3 regions of the Paenibacillus pedocola genome follow, and region 2 is predicted to be linked to each of the others. Evidence: riboswitches for the same ligand, from Rfam matches in the RefSeq annotation. Region 2 holds a riboswitch; each other region holds the start of a gene.
What was found. A riboswitch is a leader RNA that binds a small molecule or an ion and turns the genes downstream of it on or off. The one in region 2 is predicted to bind cyclic di-AMP.

Region 1 (4,351 bases), 490 kb from region 2:
TCACCTTTTCGGACGGATACACGGTACGGAAAATTTGGAATGGCGGGCAGAAGGCGGCCAATTTTCAGCTAACCTACAAAGCGCCTCTTATGTCCGTAGAGATTGATCCTGACCACTCCATTCTGCTGGAGAGCAAGCACCTTAATAATTTCATGCTGGCGGAGCTTGCGCCGAAGACACTCTCCCGCTGGACGCTAGTATCAACCAAACTGCTTGAAACTCTGCTCGGAACTCTTGTCTGGTGAGGTGAAGGATTGTGAAAAGAGCGATATCCCGCGGCTGGATCAGCATGAAGGAGCAATTTTATATTCTGATTCTGCTATTTATCTACCGGCTGCTCTGGGGCTATTTTTTGTACAGGTTCATCAGGTCAGCTATCATCCCGGTGCTTCTGCGTTATCCTGACATCCACGCCGGAGGCAGCGGTATCGGGAGGCTGCTGTACTACATCGAGGGGCAGTTCGCGCTCAGCGGCGATCCCGGTGTCCAGCGCTGGCTCTGGATGCTATTGGCATTATCCGCGCTGCGGCTGCTGCTCTCCCCGTTCATCCGTGCCGGGCTGCTGCATGAGCTGCATCAGGAGCGTAAAGGAGAACGAGGACTGTTCTTTTTCCCCGGTATGAAGCTTTACGGGCTGCCGGTTCTGGTGTTCAGCCTGGCCGAATGGTTTCTCTCAGCGCTCCCGCTCTATTGGCTGTTGCCCAAAATGTACACGCTGCTGTTAAGCGGTATTTTTGACTACAAGCTGCTGCTGAGGCTGGTTCCATACCTGCTTGCCTGGCTGATCTATCTGTACTGCATCCGCATAGTGCTGTTGTACATGCAGTTCGGTTACACCGCCGGAACCGGCATGTTCTCCGCCGTGCTGGCTTGTCTGAAAGTGCTGCTCCCCTCTACCGGCGCTTCCCTCCTGCTTGGTTCCGGCGGACTGGTTACCCTTTTGCTGGGTTTTGGAACTTCACTGCTGTGCCCCGGTATGTCAGCCCTGCTGTTCCGGCAATTCTCGCCGCTCCCCTCTACGCTGTTCAAAATGTGGGGAATTGCCGCACAATATCACCTCTGGAGCAGTAAAACATTTCCACAATAATTCAGCTGTTTAAACGGCATATTAAAAGAGTCACTATCCCTGACACAGGGATGTGACTCTTTTGCCCGTTATTGGAGATTCCAGTGAAGGTTTCGGGGGATTTGCAAAACTATAAAACCTTTGATACAATGATGCCTGTACCACTGGTAACAACTTTGTAATCTTTTGAAACTATTTTGACAAAATGTATGTACCTTAATCACTTCAACATTGTCGATACGCAGTCACTGTTCTGGTGCATAAATCGCCAAATTCCCAGCACCGGGAAGTGGGGGAACCATATTTTGGGTGAATTGATCTCGCTTTAGAGGGGTCATAGGGGAACCTTCTACCGAATCCTTAAGCTAACCTCGCAGGCCTTGGAAGGAGTACATCTTTTGAAAAGTCACAATATTTTCCGCACCAATCTTAAGAAGAAATGCACCGCAGCAGCGCTAGGTCTTGTGATGGTATTCACACTGGGGGCAGGAAGCGCATTTGCCGACTCCAAAATGGATACCGTGATTACAAAAACGCTGGGAACGTCGTATAAAACCGGGGGCACAAGCACTGCCGGCTTCGATTGTTCTGGATTTACCAAATACGTATTTAAGAGCGTCGGCCTTACCTTGCCGCGCACTTCTAAAGCGCAATTCAGCGTAGGAACCGCCGTCTCCAAGAGTAATCTCCGTCCCGGCGACCTTGTATTCTTCAATACCTTGGGCAGTGGGGTATCCCATGTCGGCATTTATGTCGGAAACGGGAAGTTTGCACAATCATCCAGTTCCCGCGGCGTTACTATCACTTCAATGAGCAATTCTTACTGGGCCAACCGCTACGTTGGCGCCAAACGTGTAATGAGCACAACAGCTTACCAGGCTGTCGCTTACGATTGATTCTTCTCCTCAATTTCGCCTCTAACAACTAAATGTAACTTATACAGGCCCGGAAGCTGATTATTGCCGTAATCATTTCCGGGTCTTTCCTTTTTATTTCCTTATTCTACCTTTTACACAGATTCAGGGCCCATGAAACACCTTTTTACTAAAAATTCCAACCTGTTCAGAGAAATAGCTTACGCCGGGCGTAAATATGCGCCTTTTTTAGCAGATATGACTCTTAAAAAGTGCAAATAATATGCATTAATATGTTTTAAGTGATTGCCAACTGGCTCTGTCTTTGTTACAATTATCGCAGTGAACTTATAGTAACATTTTTGTAATTATTCAAATGGGTTTTACAAAAGTTTTGTCATATTGATTGATCAGCTAATCCTAATCAACAGTCGTGCCGAGTTCCCTTATTCATAAGGGGAACGGGGGAACCAATTTTTGGGTGAATTGACCTCCTATTCACAGAGGGGTCATAGGGGACCTTCAACCGAACCCTTAAGCTAACCTCGTAGGCATTTGGAAGGGGTATTTACTTTTGAAGAAGAAGTTAGCAGCCGCATTATTAAGTTTTTCTATCATCCTTACCATTGGAGCAGGAAGCGCTTTCGCCGATTCCAAAATGGATAAAGTCATCGACAAAGCCATCGGAACTAAATACGTATCCGGCGGTGTATCGACAAACGGCTTTGATTGCTCCGGATTTACCATGTACGTATTTGACAAGATCGGCATTAACCTGCCGCATCAATCCGGCTCCCAATACCAGATGGGCACTGCCATCTCCCGTGACAATCTGCGGGAAGGCGATCTTGTATTCTTTAATACAAGCGGCCGTGGCGTATCCCATGTAGGCATTTATGTCGGTGATGGCAAATTCGCACACGCTTCATCCTCTCGCGGCGTAACCATCAGCTCGCTGAGTGACAGCTACTACGTCAACCGCTACGTTGGCGCCAAACGCATCATGAGCACGGATGCTTATCAGACTGTAGCAACAGATTCACAAGATAATGATGATGTGCAATAAAAGGTTATGAGAGAGGCGCTTTTCCAGGATTTTTGCCGAAATCTTGGGGAAGGCCTTTTTTTTTGTCTATAAAAATACTTACCCCTCCCCTCATCTGTAAAACACCTATTCCCCTCAATTTTCGCCATTTCATAAAATATTTTTTTGGGTTTGTCAAGTTTCTCCTGTTTTTGAAAAATAGCTGAGTTGACTGGGGCCTGTTTTGTATATAATTAAGTATATGGATAGAGTATTGTCCTCTTGAAAGGAGGCCTGTGCCATTATGATCAGTTCCCCTGTTACCTTTCATGTTGTTCCTATGGAACCCAGCCATGCCGAGAATATCTGTGAGTGGATTTATAAGCCGCCCTATAATATCTACGGATGGATGCCCTGGGAGCAAATGCAGGCGCTCGGTATTGAATTCGGAGATCCGGTTTTGCGCAGTCAACAGTATGTATCCGTAGTGAACGAGCAAGGAGATCTTTGCGGCTTCGCACAGCTGTTCCCGATGGAGGGTGTGGTCAGGCTCGGCATCGGCATGCGGCCGGACTTGTGCGGTCGCGGAATGGGCCATTTGTTCATGGGAGCCATTGTGCAGGCTGCCCTGAAGCGTTACCCGGAACGGGAAATCGATCTGGAGGTGTTGACCTGGAACCAACGGGCTATTCGAACATACCAGAAATGCGGCTTCACCATCACCGACACGTATGAACGCCGCACTCCAAGTGGCGATAGGCCTTTTTATTGCATGGTCTATGATAAATAACACTAAATACAGGTAACTTTTAAATTATGCAACGAAAATCGTTCCTTTTTTTGACACAAACTCTATGACAACGCTTTACCATTCGGTATAATGAAGAAAGCAGCTTACATGGAGGGGACGGATGGAGATGCAGAAATGGATCATGAGCGGTTTGTTTTTCGCCGCCTGCGCCTTTGCGGTAGTGCTCTTGTTCACACTGCCAGGCAAAGCAGAGGTCGCAGAAGAAAGTAAGCCGACGATGCCGCAAGTCACACTGGATGCCGCAAGTGCAGAAGCAATCGTTACAGCCAATTGTATTTCTTGCCATGGCGATCAGCTTCAGGGTAATGTAGGACCGAGTCTGCAGCATGAGGGCAGCGAACACGATGCTGAAGGCATCTACAGTATCGTCTCCAAGGGACGCGGGCAAATGCCTTCCTTTAAGGATAAGCTGGCTCCTGAGGAAATCGCAAACGTCGCCCTATGGCTTGCAGAGAAGAAGTAACTGGCCCACTATACAAAATGCCCGTGTGAGGATAAACGGATTATCCTGAACACGGGCATTTTTATATGCAATATATTGAACAGTGTCCTAGCGGTTTTTCTCAAAGGCTTCATTAAATTCATGGGCCTGGCGG
Region 2 (4,351 bases):
CCGCTCTCCATCTGCTCCTGCTGCATTGCAGCCATCCGCTGCTGGAGGTTGAGCCTGATCTGGCTCAGTTCTATAATCTGGCGTTCAATCTCCTTCAGCTTGCTGCGGTAGAGCGGCATCACCTCTGCACAGAAGGACTCTTTATTCTTCAGTACACAATGCAGAAATCCGGCAATCTCCTCTGTCGACAGCCCCAGATTCAAATACAGCTTAATCGTCTCTACCGTTTCGACGGCCAGCGGCGAATACTCACGGTAGCCGTTGGCCTCCCGGAGCGGTGTAAGCAATCCTTGACGCTCATAATATCGCAGGGAACGGACACTGACACCTGTCCGCGCTGCAAGTTCACCTATTTTCATGGCATTCTCCCCGGGGTTCATGAGAAATGGTCTGCTTTCAGTATAAACCCTGACACCAGTGTCAGGGTCAAGGCTTTTATTTCTGCCGTATCTTTTGCTTTAATTTTGAACTATGCTACAATCTTAATTACAAAAATATAGAATCCCAGGAGGGCGATTTACCGATGTCTATTCAACAACTTCATACTCTGGATGAACTGCACCAATATGTCGGGCAACCCGGCAAGAAACTGCTTTTTAAGCACAGCACAACCTGCCCGATCAGCGCCAAAGCTAACGAAGAGTTTCTGGCGTTTGTACAGAGCTCTGATACGCCGGCAGCTATTGTTCATGTGATTGAAGACCGTCCGGTCTCGAACCAGATTGCTGAAGAATTCGGCATCAAACACGAATCTCCGCAAATTTTTCTGCTGGAAGACGGAGAAGTCCGCTGGAACACCTCCCACTGGAAAATCACCCGCGATGCCATCAAGGAGGCAGTGAGCAAATGAGCCAGTCTGTAATTGTCTACTCTACATCCGGCTGCAGCGACTGCAATCAGGTAAAACAGCTGCTCACAGAACAAGGCATTCCGTTCGAAGTGCGCGATGTTATGACCAGTACAGTCTATCAGGAGGAAGTAGAGAAGCTCGGCTTCATGGGAGTACCTGTCACTGTATCCGGAGAATATGCGGTCAAAGGCTTCAACCTTCCTGAGCTTAAGGAACTTATTGCTGCAGCGAAATAAATCATGAATGATTCCAGGAGGCTACAGCCATGACACAGGAGATCTGGATTAACCTGCCGGTTAAAGATGTTGAGAGGTCAACTGCCTTTTTCAATTCGATTGGATTCCATGCGGTGAGCGTTGGTAACGAGAGATCCAAGCTTGCCATAGGGCAAACGACGATTCTGCTGTTCCCGGATGCGGCGTTTGAGAAATTCACAGGTTCAACAATCGCTGATACTTCCCAATGCGCAGAAGTCATCTTTTCCATTGGTGCAGAAAGCAGAGAAGAAGTAGATGCCTTTATTCAAAAAGTAGAGTTTGCCGGAGGAAATATCTTTGGCAAGCCAAGTGAAGTGGACGGCTGGATGTACGGCGCAGGCTTTGCCGACCTGGACGGTCACCGCTGGAACCTGCTGTACATGGATGAGAGCAAAATGCCGAAACGCTAATATGAAAACGCCGGTTACCTGTTTAAGGTCACCGGCGTTTTTTTATCCCCCTATAAACTTATATCTTTCAGGTTCAATATTCGCACTCGGCTACCAGATGACCCACATTCCCGCTATGGGTATAGATGACATGGTCCGCCCCAAGCCCTTTGTATACCAGTCTCGGATTCATGGAGGTGGTAATGACAAAGATAGGCTTCGCGGTCCACGTCCGGCACATCTGCACATAACGGCAGCATAATGCCACACTGCTCTCGAACAGATAAATTCTGCCTACGGCAAACGGCGGCCTAAGCCAAGTATTCAGATGCCGGGTATCCACCTCAAAAATAACCTCAACCCCCAGCTCCTGGAGCCGCGCGTGTTCAGCCGGATTGTTGGCGAGCCCTGCCATCCGGCAGCCTTTTATTTGGAGCATTCTAACAAACTGTTCCCCTGCCTTCGTCGGAGCGCTAATGAGTACATATTCCTCCTGGCTGCCCATCTCTGTCTCCCCCTCCCGGTTCACGTTATAGCCGGCATTCATCTATACCAGCACAGCAAAAAACCACAAAGGATTCCCTTTGTGGTCCAATTAACGGTCACAATGCGCCTATCCTCTCTACAGTACGCTTACGAGGTTAGCTGCCGGATTCGGGCGTTGAGAGTCGCCCTACCTGTTATCCATACGAGACTTTTCAGTTCTCGCAGTTTCCCAGGATTCACCCCATAACCGGCTCCGCCTCTCACGATCGGCTTCCGGTTGTTTGGTTCCCCCGCTCTCCGTAAACGGAGATTAAGCGGATTGCTTATTCAATTGCGCTTAAACAGATGTAATCATACCTTCTGCGATGATCGCTTGTAAAACGCTAATAGCGCCAAAATAATGCATTAAATGGGATGATTACCGGTCAGATAACGCTTACTTAAGCTTTATTCTCCCTAATCCTCTGATTTCCCCGCTTTTCTGAGGGGTTAGGAAAAACAGATAAAGAATACCGGTTCGTGTATCTTCCGCGGAGTTTACAGCGGTTCTTGTCTTTTTCCAGTAAAAATCAAAAGATGACGCCTGAGCGAGAAAATGACCTGATAATCGCTGATAAATAGTCTTTTCGACTAGCGCAGCTTTGTTCCCGCCGCAATTCCCCGCTAATCCGCAATTAGAGAATCCCTTTGCTTTTTTACAAAGACATGCCGGAAAGAGTATGATTCGTGTTGAATCGATTCGCAAAAATGATGATATTCGAACGCTGAATTCCCGCCCAGCGGGAAACGGGGGAACCATCCGGCTAATACGGCCATGGGGTGAATCCTGAGGAGACTGCGACTCCCGCATTCTCACCAGGTAGGGCGACTCTCACCGCCCGAATCCTGCAGCTAACCTCGTAAGTGTATAGAGAGAGCCCCTTGATCCGCCACGTTTTGGCATCAGGCCTGTTTCCGCCTGTATCCGGACCGCAGGCAGAGGTTCTCCTCTGCCTGCGGTTTTTTGCGCACCCCTATACATTGAAGGCAGACAGCTGTGATTCTCTATCTTATCCATCTCTTAATCCAGGAAGGAACGTGCTGACATGCCTGACCTATTATCCCCGCAGCCGGCCGCTGCCGCCGGATTTGAGCAATATATCCGGGAGTACAGCGGAGGTGTCCTTGCGCTTAGCTCCATTCTGCTCGGGAAGGGCAGTGAGGCTGAGCGGGTGACGGCCGGAACCTTCAACAAGCTGTATGAGCCGTATTGCAAAGGAAAGCTGAAAGCAGCCGACTTTCCGGTAGAAGCCTACCGGGAGTGCATCCTGCAATGCACAAAATCCGCGAAGAGCCGGAATCTGCGCACCTCTAAAGAGTTGTCGTGGGACGATCAGCTCGTAAAAGCGCTATGGTATGGACTGCTGCTTCCGCTGCCCGAAATCGGCAAAATTCTCGGCAAGAGCCTGCCGGCGCTGAAGGCTCAGCTCCGGCAGGTTCGTGAGCACACGGCGGGGCAGAAGCCGCTGAGATCACAGGCTAATTTGTCTATTGTGTAAATGGCCGCCTGTTCTTCTGATTCATTCACCAATAAAGCCGCAGCAATCCGCTGCGGCTTTATTGGCTTTACTTGCCCTTGCTGTTGCCTTTACTCTTGCTCTTGCCTTTGTTTATGTCTTTGCCCTTACTGTTGCCACTCTTGGCAAACCGTAAAAAAGCCATCAGGCATCCCAGAATTCCAAGACCAAGCAGCAGAGTCTGCAGCGCCCCCAGCAGTGTTGAGCCTTCGGGCCTAAGCATACTGCTTACTATGATCAGTACAATGGAGACCGTGACCAGCACGGGAGTTTTTATGTTTAATTTCAAAATCACCACTCCTTACTATTAAGGTACACTATAAACGGCCGGATCACCAGTTTTAGTGAGTCCCTTAGCTGCTGCGCCCAAAAAGGCACCTCCGCATTAACTGCGGAGATGCCTTTAAATAGTTGTCCCTGAAACGAATTTAGCTTAATGGCTGCGCTTATGATACTTGCCAAAGAATACGATCGCCAACAGCATTCCGGTAATGCCTATACCTGTTAGAAGCCCTTGCGTAAAATCCATCAGATTCGACCCGCTATCTGGAACAAGTCTGCTAGACGTCAGCGAGAAGAAAGATGATATAAACAGCAGCGCTAAGTTTTGTTGTTGTTTTTTATCCATAATTCCCACTCCTTAAATTTTGTAGGCCTTCATAGCTTTTCTAATCTCTTTGATACTAGGACGTTTACCATACATCAGGACACCTGTGCGGTAGATCTTAGCCGCCAGCCAGCCTAACAGGAAGATAGTAACCAGCAGAATAACCAGTGAAACTGCGATTTCCCATACGGCCACATCCCCGACAC
Region 3 (4,351 bases), 2.8 Mb from region 2:
GGCGGAAAATCTGAAGGAAGCCGGGCTGGAAGTAACACTAATTGAGGCTGGCCCTCAACTGTTGGCTCCCTTCGATTCCGAAATGTCAGCCATATTGTCCAAAGAGCTGGAAGATCATGGAGTAAATCTAATTTTCTCCGACATGGTGCTGAGCTTTGAGGAGTCTGGAGAGCAAATTCAGGTTCATCTTGCAAGCGGTACGGTTCTACGAAGCGAGATAGTCCTGCTGGCTATCGGCGTTGCACCGGATACAACTTTCCTGAAAGATAGCGGCCTTGAATTCGGACCTAGGGGGCATATCCTGGTTAACGAGAGAATGGAGACGAACCTTAAAGATGTTTACGCAGTAGGTGATGCTGTTGAGATCGTGGATTTTGTGAATGGACAAAAGACAGCTGTTCCATTGGCTGGACCTGCAAATAAACAAGGACGAATTGCTGCGGACAACGTCAGCGGATTAGGCACTACTTACAAAGGGACTCAAGGCACATCCATTATTAAGGTCTTCGGCCTGACTGGTGCATCCACCGGGAATAACGAGAAAACTTTGCAGCGGCTGGGTATCCCGTATCGTGTTGTCTATGTACATCCAAACTCCCATGCTTCCTACTATCCTGGAGCCACTCCGCTATCCTTAAAACTTCTTTTTAACGAGGATGGCAGGGTTTTGGGTGCACAAGCTGTCGGTTATGACGGGGTGGACAAACGAATCGACGATATTGCCACAGTAATCCGTTTTAAGGGTTCCGTTACGGATTTAACTGAACTGGAGCTCTCTTATGCTCCCCCATATTCCTCAGCCAAAGATCCGGTTAACATGGCCGGATACACGGCTGAGAATGTTATTAACGGAATGACTGAAGTATTTGTACCTGGAGATTTGACCAGCCGAAATTTGGACACTACAATGCTAGTGGATGTACGAAGCGAACTAGAACATGCAAATGGGCATATTGAGGGTTCTATTAACCTTCCTGTCGATGATCTGCGTAATCGTCTGGATGAACTTGATGCCAGCAAAGAGATATGGGTTTATTGCCAGGTCGGCTTGAGAGGCTACACTGCATCCCGGATCTTAATACAAAAGGGGTTCAAGGTGAAGAATCTGACAGGTGGCTACAAAACATATCAGATCAGCAAATATGTTCCGAAAAACAAAAATACGGCTTCAAATGAAAAGTTATCTGTAACTGACAATTTGAATGCTGATGCAGTCATTGACGCCTGTGGCCTCTGCTGTCCAGGTCCGATCGTTCAAGTAAAAAAGAGTATGCCCGACTGCAAGACGGGCAACTCTTAAAAGTAACGGCCTCTGACCAAGGATTTTTCGAAGATATCAAGTCATGGGCAAAGCTGTCCCGCAACAGTCTTGTTCAGTTGACGAAGCTTGCCGACGGTACCATCGAGGCTTACCTCCGCAAAGGAATCATCAATGATGCGAGCGTAAGTAAGTTCTAGCAGGTGACTTAAAAAAATTAAATGGATCCGCTGAATTGAGACAATTTGATTAAGTACAGTTCCTTTCCTTTTTGTTCGATCTTATTTGTAAATGTAACACGCTTAATGGCCCAATAAAAAACAGCTATGGATGCTGTCCCCGTAATGATGATAAACAATTCAGGCTTCTCATGCTCCTTACAAACACCACAATACGTTTCACCGCTGATCAAGTGAACATTTACAGGCATCTGGTTTAGAATTGCTTGATGGATTAGTTTCTTTTTGAGCAAATCAAAACTAGGGGGTATCCCTGCAGCCATAAGTGGCTTTTGGGATACCCCTCAACTAATTCTTAATTTACCATACTAAGATAACTCTCTTTATCTACTACACGCCGAGCCGTAACATAACGATCTTTGTAGTATCCTTCGGACAACTTGCTTATGCTTACTCCCTTACTGCTTGAGGAGTGGGCGAATTGATCATCGCCTAAGTAAATTCCGGCATGGGAGATACCTTTACCAAAGGTATTAAAAAACACCAAATCTCCTGATCGTAAGTTTTCTTTTGCAACGGGTGTCCCTACTTTAGCTTGTGACTGGGAAGTGCGTGGAAGATCATCCACATTAAACTTTTTTAGTACATACAGGATGAATCCGGAACAATCGAATCCTGCCTTAGTGGTTCCACCCCATAAATAAGGTGTCCCGAGTACTTGATTCACTTCACTCTCCAGGCTTACCTCACTTGCGAAAGTATTTGGTACAGCTGTTGTGAAAATAACTGCAGCTCCTAGTAAAGATAAAATGACTTTCTTCAGAACCTTGTTCTCCCTTCAATGCCTACGGAGTTAGCTGAGGGTTCGGTTAAAGGTTCCCTATATTCTCTTGCTCACAAGAATAATTCACCCGGAATGGTTCCCCCGTTTTCAATACGAAATTCGGCAGCTGGTTAATATTTTGTAACTAGTTACACTTTAATATATCAAGAAATCGCCTGTCAATGCTTTCTCAAATCTTATAATTTTATTTCTAAACTACATAGTTTCTACACATTTTTAGTGTATAATGCCCGTTTTGAGCTTAAATTCGCAAAAAACCTCTTTATAAAAGTAACTCATTTCTATTATCCATGCATTACCTCTTATTCTTTCTATCAAGATTAAAAATAAGGGCGATCAATAAAAGAAACGAAATTGTAATCATTACCTAGAATTTATAGTTCAATAGATTAACATATCCATAGCCAATGAGTGCTTCGAGTAGCAATGATGGTATTTTACCTATCGCCGAAGCAACTATAAAATTTGAAAAGCCTATTTTGGATATAACGCAGATTAAAGTGACTAATGATGAAGGAATTAACGGCGCTGATCGGGCAATTATTATGCTAAAAAACTGACGCTTAGGATTTAATGTTTGAATCTGGGACAGCCATTTGATGGTTTTATTCGGGCGATATTTCTCCTTATAGGTTAAGGTGCCTTTGCGATAAAGAAGATACGAGACGGCTGCACCTAAAACTTCTCCGACCCATGAGAGAAGAAATCCAGGAACCACGCCAAAGACTAACATATTCACAATCGTTAGTGCCACTGATGGAATGATTCCTACAACACTTATGACCACATTTATCAATAAACTTATGAGGACTGCCCAGGCTCCCCATTCCATCAGCCACCGCATGAGTAATTCTGAATCCACTACTAGGTATTCCATACTTCCCCTTCCCTTTCAATCCACGTAGTATACCCATCTTCTAAACAAATTCTATACTTCAGATCTTCAACTCTATTTTCCATCTATTGATACTCCTTCTCCAATCTCTTCTACATACTTTCCACATATTTATCTCCTATAATAATTCTTGCAGTAATTATATAAATGGAGGAAATTAATCAATGAACATGACTCATTACATGTCCCTTCTTATGGACAATCAGCCGTGGAATCTGATCATCTTTATGGCAATCCCCGTCATTTTTGCTGAGACAATTACGGTAACAGAGTTCTTTATCCTTTTCAACAAAAATGTCCAGGGTGGATTAAAGGCATTTAACCGAATCTGCAGTATTTTGGCTGGTCTTTACTTTACAGGAGTTTTCTTGTATCTTTTCCCAACAGCTTTTGTCCCTCTGACCGTAAATGGAGAGTGGCATTCTTGGGTAGACGTTGTCGCGGTTGGATTTTACCTCAGCGGCGTATTCTTCCTGCTGCCTCTGGCTCTTTTGGATCTTGGACTTATCAGCCGTAAACGTTCGGAAGAAGGAAAGCTCAAGCTTCACTTTATTCTCGTCAGCGGGTTTCTCGTTGTTGCACACATCGCCATGATCTTTGGGATGGTTAATCCTGAGATTGTAAGCGGAATGGCTGGTATGAGTCATTAATAAAGAAAGATAACAAAAAGACTTCGAAGATATACTTCGAAGTCTTTTTGTTATAGAAAACATCGAATGTAGGTGGCACATATCTTTTGTTAGTGTAGAGAATTTCTGTACCACTAGATTATTACAGCGTAATTCGTTGTAAGCGAAGGGCATTCAAGACTACAGATACAGAACTTAGTGCCATAACCGCTCCTACAACCCAAGGAGCCAAGAGACCAATAGCAGCAATAGGAATCCCCAGTGTATTATAGCCAAGTAGTGCGGGAGCGTCGTTGATTCCATCACCCACCATAGCTACCTTTTTACCTTGTGACTGAAGTTTTTTGACTTCATCTGCTTTTCCTTCTGGAAGTATTTCAGCCATGACCTTCTGTATGCCAACCTGTTGAATGCCGGTTACGCTAACTTCAGCAAGGGGATGTTCGGAGTTCTTTTCAGCTGAAGCAGCGAGTCTTAACAACTCTTTTTCAGTAATCCCTTCGGTAAGCAATTCAATCTGCTCTAAATGGAGTGGGTAAGATGCTT

Region 1: linked by a shared signal. The riboswitch ahead of QU597_RS00495 (C40 family peptidase) and the one ahead of QU597_RS02585 (hypothetical protein) in region 2 are both predicted to bind cyclic di-AMP.
Region 3: linked by a shared signal. The riboswitch ahead of QU597_RS14965 (C40 family peptidase) and the one ahead of QU597_RS02585 (hypothetical protein) in region 2 are both predicted to bind cyclic di-AMP.

Annotation. Positions count from the first base shown of each region.
Region 1 is NZ_CP134223.1:99,712-104,062, reverse strand. It holds gene QU597_RS00505 (M1 family metallopeptidase) at 1-245, shown strand, start outside; gene QU597_RS00500 (hypothetical protein) at 257-1,087, shown strand; cyclic di-AMP (ydaO/yuaA leader) riboswitch at 1,323-1,461, shown strand; gene QU597_RS00495 (C40 family peptidase) at 1,534-1,962, shown strand; cyclic di-AMP (ydaO/yuaA leader) riboswitch at 2,345-2,489, shown strand; gene QU597_RS00490 (C40 family peptidase) at 2,495-2,986, shown strand; gene QU597_RS00485 (GNAT family N-acetyltransferase) at 3,249-3,734, shown strand; gene QU597_RS00480 (c-type cytochrome) at 3,862-4,218, shown strand; gene QU597_RS00475 (4a-hydroxytetrahydrobiopterin dehydratase) at 4,306-4,351, opposite strand, start outside.
Region 2 is NZ_CP134223.1:587,299-591,649, reverse strand. It holds gene QU597_RS02605 (MerR family transcriptional regulator) at 1-359, opposite strand, end outside; gene ytxJ (bacillithiol system redox-active protein YtxJ) at 524-850, shown strand; gene QU597_RS02595 (glutaredoxin family protein) at 847-1,086, shown strand; gene QU597_RS02590 (VOC family protein) at 1,116-1,517, shown strand; gene QU597_RS02585 (hypothetical protein) at 1,591-2,001, opposite strand; cyclic di-AMP (ydaO/yuaA leader) riboswitch at 2,110-2,309, opposite strand; cyclic di-AMP (ydaO/yuaA leader) riboswitch at 2,735-2,902, shown strand; gene QU597_RS02580 (hypothetical protein) at 3,068-3,520, shown strand; gene QU597_RS02575 (hypothetical protein) at 3,588-3,827, opposite strand; gene QU597_RS02570 (hypothetical protein) at 3,972-4,166, opposite strand; gene QU597_RS02565 (ABC transporter permease) at 4,179-4,351, opposite strand, start outside.
Region 3 is NZ_CP134223.1:3,432,983-3,437,333, reverse strand. It holds partial or broken gene QU597_RS14970 (FAD-dependent oxidoreductase) at 1-1,425, shown strand, start outside; gene QU597_RS14965 (C40 family peptidase) at 1,793-2,260, opposite strand; cyclic di-AMP (ydaO/yuaA leader) riboswitch at 2,265-2,396, opposite strand; gene QU597_RS14960 (TVP38/TMEM64 family protein) at 2,649-3,158, opposite strand; gene QU597_RS14955 (DUF6803 family protein) at 3,341-3,826, shown strand; partial or broken gene QU597_RS14950 (HAD family hydrolase) at 3,948-4,214, opposite strand; partial or broken gene QU597_RS14945 (metal-sensing transcriptional repressor) at 4,313-4,351, shown strand, end outside.